3 regions of the Gordonia sp. SID5947 genome follow, and region 1 is predicted to be linked to each of the others. Evidence: predicted binding sites of a transcription regulator. Region 1 holds the regulator's gene; each other region holds the start of a gene.
What was found. The regulator LexA, encoded in region 1, represses DNA repair genes until DNA is damaged. The targets are predictions, from matches to a motif close to CGAACANNTGTTCG.
Positions count from the first base shown of each region.

Region 2: GTV32_RS10140 (alpha-ketoglutarate-dependent dioxygenase AlkB) is a predicted target of LexA. The motif match lies at 1,134-1,147, and genes of this name have one in related genera.
Region 3: GTV32_RS23585 (DUF222 domain-containing protein) is a predicted target of LexA. The motif match lies at 1,110-1,123, and genes of this name have one in related genera.

Region 1 is NZ_WWHU01000001.1:1,210,579-1,212,845, forward strand. Features, by position in the region: gene GTV32_RS05620 (LysM peptidoglycan-binding domain-containing protein) at 1-465, opposite strand, end outside; gene lexA (transcriptional repressor LexA) at 705-1,463, shown strand; partial or broken gene ptsP (phosphoenolpyruvate--protein phosphotransferase) at 1,466-2,267, opposite strand, start outside.
Region 2 is NZ_WWHU01000001.1:2,188,131-2,190,397, forward strand. Features, by position in the region: gene GTV32_RS10135 (MMPL family transporter) at 1-979, opposite strand, end outside; gene GTV32_RS10140 (alpha-ketoglutarate-dependent dioxygenase AlkB) at 1,170-1,799, shown strand; gene GTV32_RS10145 (hypothetical protein) at 1,911-2,267, shown strand, end outside.
Region 3 is NZ_WWHU01000001.1:3,639,949-3,642,215, forward strand. Features, by position in the region: gene GTV32_RS23580 (HNH endonuclease signature motif containing protein) at 1-304, opposite strand, end outside; gene GTV32_RS23585 (DUF222 domain-containing protein) at 307-1,095, opposite strand; gene GTV32_RS16605 (hypothetical protein) at 1,441-2,267, opposite strand, start outside.

The sequences.
Region 1 (2,267 bases):
GTCCGGCGCCACGCGATCGGCGATCGAACTCAGGGAGTCACCCTGACGCACATGCACCACCTCGGTACCGACCGGCTCGGGTGCGACGGACGCGGCGTAATTCGATCCCACGATCGCGACGACCCAGACGAGTGCGGCAAGCGCACTCCCGACCAGCACCGCCAGGGCGGCCGCGCGCCTGCGGGCATACACACGCCGTTCGCCTGCCGGTGCCGCACACCTGGTGCCGGCGAGCCGGGCGCCCTCCCCCCGGCGCCCGGCCGGACGCCCGTCTCCCGGACGGGTCGGCTCGACGCGTGCGGCACGGCGAGGATGCGCGCGGCCTGCCGACGTGACCGGTCGTCGCGGGGCGACGATCGGCGACTCACGGTGCGGGGCTCCCCTGCGCGACGTCCGGCCGACGGGCGTCTCGCGGTTCGGCGTCTCGCGGGTCGGTGCCTCGCGGGTCAAGGTGGCTGTGCTCATCGTGTCCTCCTGGGATCCGAATCGGCCGTTCCCTCGATCACATGTTCGATGGAACGCATGTTCGATTAGTAGCACGATGCTCCGACAAAGTCCCGACACGCGTCGAACAAATGTTTGAACCTCTCGGCCGGTTCGGTTAACCTCGGGCCTGAGACAGATCGATCGACCAGCAATTTTGCGAGACGAACTCGATTCCGGCGACCGCCGACGAGACGGCAGCCGACAGGAAGGACTCAGCGATGAGCGACAAGGTCGGCGGGCGGCGTGGAGCCTCCCGCGGGATCCACGAGGCCGCAGGTACCCCCGACGGGTCGTCGGATCCGGCACCGGTCGTCGCGGATCCCGAGGTCGCCGAGGCCGCACTCACCCCCCGGCAGCGCGGGGTCCTCGAATTCATCCGTCAGTCCGTGCGGGACCGGGGCTATCCGCCGAGCATCCGCGAGATCGGCGACGCGGTCGGACTGACGTCGACGTCGTCGGTGGCCCACCAGCTCCGTACGCTCGAGCGCAAGGGCCTGCTCAAGCGCGATCACAACCGTCCCCGTGCGGTCAACATCCAGGACGGCGACCACACCCCGCCGGGCGGCGCGGCCGCCGGGCTCGCGGATGGTCAGGAGTTGCCGACGCCGACCTTCGTGCCCGTACTCGGACGTATCGCCGCCGGAGGGCCGATCCTGGCCGAGCAGGCCGTCGAGGACGTGTTCCCCTTACCTCGGGAACTGGTGGGCGAGGGATCCCTGTTCCTGTTGCGCGTCGTCGGCGAATCGATGATCGACGCCGCGATCTGCGACGGTGACTGGGTGGTGGTCCGCCAGCAGAACGTCGCCGAGAACGGCGACATCGTCGCGGCCATGATCGACGGCGAGGCGACCGTGAAGACGTTCAAGCGCAAGGACGGTCACGTCTGGCTCATGCCGCACAACGATCTGTTCGATCCCATCCCGGGCGACGAGGCCGCAATCCTCGGCAAGGTCGTCACCGTCATGCGGCGCGTATAGGGTCAGCTGGCTAACGCCGCCGCCGCCGCGGCCCGGGCGGTTGCGGGATCGGCGGTCTGCAGTACCGCGGCAGCCGCCGACCGGCACTGCTCGAGGGTCACCTCCGAGAGGCGCGCGCCCACCGGCGCCGCGGCCGCGGGTGCCGCGGACAGGGAGCTGACGCCCATACCGACGAGCACACACGCCAACAGCGGATCGGCGGCCGCCTCCCCGCACACCCCGACCGGCTTGCCTGCGGCCTGGCCGGCGCGGGCAACCATGTCGATCAGCGACAGTGCCGCCGGCTGCCACGGATCCGTCAGGGCGGCAAGTTCGGCCGACATCCGATCGGCCGCCATCGTGTACTGCGTCAGATCGTTCGTGCCGATGGACACGAAGTCGACCTCCGCCAGTATCGCGGGGCCAGGATCGCGGCGGCCGGCACCTCGACCATGACCCCCGCCACCAGTCCGCGCCGACGCACCTCGTCGGCGAATTCCGCTGCCTCGGAAGCGGATGCGATCATCGGGGCCATCACCCACGGCGTTGCTCCACTCTGCTGCGCAGCCGCCGCGATCGCGTCGAGCTGCGTGGCGCGGACCTCGGGATGGTCGATGGTGATCCGATTGCCTCGCACCCCCAATGCGGGATTGGCCTCATGGGCCTGTGTCACGAACGTGAGCGGTTTGTCGGACCCGGCGTCGAGTGTGCGGATCACGACTTTCCGATCGGCGAACGCGTCGATCACCTCGCGATACAACTCCGTCTGTTCGTCTGCCGTCGGGGCCTCGGCCCGATCGAGGAACGCCAATTCCGTGCGGAAGA
Region 2 (2,267 bases), 980 kb from region 1:
CGAGAACCGCAACAGCCACGGCGACCGCGGCGCCCATACCCATCTGAGTGATCAGCGGGATCCCGACGACCATCAGCGCCACCACCGCGATGATGACGGTGAGCCCGGCGAACACCACCGCGGACCCGGCCGTGCCGACCGCCCGGCCGGCCGCATCTGCGGCGGCACCTCCGCGCTTTCGTTCACTGCGATAACGCGACACGATGAAGAGCGCATAGTCGATCGAGACGGCGATGCCGAGCATCGTGACGATCCCGGTGGCCGTCTGGTTGATGCTCATGAACTCGGCCCCGAGGGTCAGCAGCATGATCGTGATCATCACCCCGATCAGGCCGGTCACCAGCGGGATGAACGCGGCGACGAGCGCGCCGAAGGCGACGATCATCACGACGAAGGCCACGGCGAAACCGATCATCTCGGCCTTGCCGCCCGCCTCCTGGACCTGCATGAGCGACCCGGTCGCCTCGACCTGTAGTCCCCCGCCCCGGTGGTCGGCGAGGATCTCCTTCAGTTGCTCCTTCTCGTCGACCGTCAGGTCGAGGAGCTCGATGTTCTGGCGAACCTGGATCAGACCGACCTTGCCGTCGTCGCCGAGGACGGCAGAGGCGAGCGCCGGTTGCGCCTTGGCCACCGTCATCGGGTTCACCACGGTCGTGCGGTCGGTGAGTTCGGGCAGTTCGTGCAGATCCGCGACAAGCGCATCGATCTGCGACGAGTGTGCGGCCAGCCCGTCGTCGGCAGCCACCAACACACTGGTCGACGCCTGCGACTGCTGCTTCATCACCTCCGGGAAGTACTTCTCGACCTGTGACGTCGCGGTTCCGGAATCGGTACCTGGCAGGCTGAAGTCCTTCGCGAACTTCGGGCTCAGGGCACCCACGAGGCCGGAGACGGTCACAGCGGCGAGCAGCCAGACTGCGATCACCCACCACTTGTGCCGGAAGGAGAACCTCCCGACTCGGTACAACATCGACGCCATCGTCTTCCCTTCACATCGGTGTGTTCGCTCGGGGCCCCAAAAAGTGTTAGTGGATGCCACTTGTTACTGGATACTGAAAGATGCGCGTTTTCGCCACCTGAAACGGACAATTGTGGCGGACGCCTCGGGTGTGGGCCACGGCGTCACAGATCATCGAACATCTGTTCGCATCGTGCGGTAGGCTGTGCGCATGGCCGCGGGCATACAGGGGTCGCTTTTCGATCAGCAGTGCGACGAGACGACAGTGGGAGATCTGGACGACACCTCCACGCGGCGCGTGCTCTCCGACGGCGCGTGGGTCGATCTCCGTCCTGGGTGGATCTCCGGTTCCGATCTCCTGTTCGACACCCTCCGCGCAACCGCGGCGTGGCGCACCGAGCGGCGCCGGATGTACGACCGCGTCGTCGACGTCCCGCGCCTGGTCGCGACCTACCTCGACGGCGATTCGTTCCCCGACCCGTTGCTCCGCGATGCGCGCGACCGGCTCTCGCGGCATTACCGCGACGAACTTCCCGAAGGGTTCGCCACCGCCGGCCTCTGTCTGTACCGCGATGGCTCCGACAGCGTCGCCTGGCACGGTGACCGGATCGGGCGAGGATCGTCCGAGGACACGATGGTGGCGATCCTCTCGCTCGGCGCCCCTCGACCATTGATGTTGCGTCCCCGCGGCGGCGGTGCCTCACTGCGGTTCATGGTCGGCCCGGGAGATCTGCTGGTGATGGGCGGCAGCTGTCAACGGACGTGGGAGCACGCAATACCGAAGTCGCCCGGCGTCGGCCCCCGGATCAGCGTGCAGTTCCGTCCGCCGGGCGTCTGGTAGCACCGATCGGACAGACCGGGCATCGGCCGCACCCATCACCGTCCCCATCCTGGTCAGGTGGTTGAATCGGGAGCGTTGTCACCGCCCCGGGGCCGAGCCGAAATGAGAAACATGATCAAGAAGTCCGCTGCCGCCGCCATCCTTGCCACCGCCGCGATCGCCACCGCGGCCTCCCCGGCGACCGCCGGTCCGCTGGACACGTTGTTCGGCAGCGCGGGAGCAGGCAGCTCGGGCTCGGGCAGCTCTGATCTCCTCGACGCCGGTAGCTCCGCTCTCGGCTCGTCGAGCTCGACGCCACAGCACTACGGAAAGCTCGGACGTCCCGACGCCACAAACGGCGTCAAGTCCATCAATGTGTGGACGTATGCGCCCAAGGCACAGGCGATCTCTCCTGGCGTCTACCCGAAGAACTCACATCTCGGCGTCCGGTGGAACTCGACCATCGATGCCGGCCCGGTGGTCGACGGC
Region 3 (2,267 bases), 2.4 Mb from region 1:
ACGGGCAGAGCAGGCAGCCGTTCTCCAGGCTCGTCTGGCCGCCGTCGGCCCAGTGTCGGATGTGGTGGGCGTGGGTGCGCCCGGCGGGTGCACCGCATTTGATGCAGCAGTGGTCGCGGACGTAGAGCGCTTTGCGGAGATGGGATGGGAAGAACCGCTTTTCGCGGCTGACGTCGAGTGGTACCCGTTCGCCGTCGACGACCACGGTGGTGACCGACATGTCGCAGGCCAGAGCGCGCATCGTGGCCTCCGTGATCGAACCCATGAACTCCAGCGTCGTGTCGGTGGGGGCGTCGGCGGGCACGGTCAACAGCATCTGGATGCGGGGGCGGAGGCCGCATCGCCCGCGCCGCGGGCTGCGATGTCGAGTAGCGCTTCGAGTGCATCGGCTTGGCGACGCGGGGTGGAGCGGGCATCCGGTGATCCATCGGGTTCGGGTCGGGGAGTGGCCAGTTCCTCGATGGCTGCCCGGAACTTTTCGCCGACTTCGGCGTCGAGGTCGGCGCGTACTCGGAGGCGGCCGTCGTCGGCTGTGCCGTGGTCGAGAGTGTTGAGGACTCGATCTTCGGCTGCGGGCAGAGCGTCTGGTGTCGCGGCGGCGATCTGGTTGCCCAGGGTGCGTGCGCGGTCCATGATCTCGGCAGGTGTGGCGCCGGAGAAGTGGTGTCCGAGGAGATCTGTCACATGGTTATGACGCAGTGTGGGGTCGATCGGTTCCGGTGAGCGGGTCGCGATGTGGTTGATGCCGCGCACGATCGCGTCGGTGTGCTCGCCGGAGACGGCACCGTCGGCGGCGTGGGCATCGAGCGTCGGGAGCAGCTCGAGGCCGGCCGCTACGCGTATGAATCGTTGTGCCGTCGACGGTGCCAAGCCCATGACGATCAACAGTTCTCGTGTCGACCGTCCGTGGTCTCTCGCGACCCCGAGCCGGTCGAGGATGCCTGCGAGGACGGCGGCGCGGTGGTCGATCTGGCTGCGTGCGGTGAGCAGTTCTCGCATCGCCTCGACGGCGTCGCGCGCACCGAGATCTGCGTCGAACCGTAGTTCGCCCACGGCGTCGGTGACGGTGGTGGTGAGTTCCCCGGCTGTTCTCATGCCTCCACAATACTCGAACGGGTGTTCGAGTCAAGCCCAATATTGCGCTACTGCAACATTTTTCGGGTACCACCAGTGAACAGCAGTGGACCGTTGTAGACGCCAGTGGACAGGAGTCACATGAGTCACGCGCTCTGGGCGGCTCTACCGGAAACTGGCAGTCGGTGCGCCCATTCCTGGATCGATGGTGACCGGACCCTCCTTTGGAAGGCGCGACCGGACTCGAAGATGGCGTCGGAATAGCTGGGCCTGCTCCGGGCTGTAGCCGAAACCCATTGCATCGCAAGCTGCCGAGGCCCTGAGAGTCGGCACGATCACGACGTGGGGGGCGCCCGACCGCAGCGGTCAGGTGGTGTGTTCGTGACCGGATTCCTCCGGATGCCCGCGGTGGGGTGTGTCGTCGAGGGCGCGCAATGCCGTCCCGAGGCATCTGATGACGTGGCGCCACTCGCGGGCCTCCTCGGCCCGGCGCTCGGCCTGGGCTGCATCGCCGACATGTCGACACGCCCGTTCGTCACCGCGGCATCGCCTCGACTGCTGGGCGCAATGACGCAGATACCGTCGGATGGTCGCTTCGTCGTAGCGGCACAGTGCAGCGACGGTCAATCCGTCCGCGTCGGAGTCGCCGTCGACCAGATCGAGCACCCCGTCGAGGCCGGTGGGCATCTCACCGCGGTGCACCGGCTCCGGCCGTTGACACGCCCGGCGGCAGCGGTCCTCGATCTCAGATGCGGACTCGCGGATGAATGAGTCCCAGATCTCCAGGCCGGCAAAGAAATTGGCCGGATGATACGCCGAACACTCGACACGGTGCGACGCGTGGACGCGCCCGTCCTCGATGGACAGGCAGATCCCTGGCCATCGCCTGCCGTTGGCGGCGACGAAATCCGCTGCACCGGAACTCGTCACGTGGTCGGCGAGGATCGTGTAGCACTCGATCGAGGCGGTGTCGTGATTCGCGCGCAGCCATGACTTGACCGGATCGGTCGGCAGCGGGATCTCACCGTGGCGGTCGACGTGCACAGGCACGCCGGTGAACTCTTCCAGGGTCTCCATGACCAGGCTCAGCAGGTGCGTCGAGTCGTGGGCGAGAGTGGCCAGTTCGATGGTGGGTTCGGCCGGCATCGACACCCCGTGCGGCGCTCGGAGGAACTCGGGATGCACCACGGCCC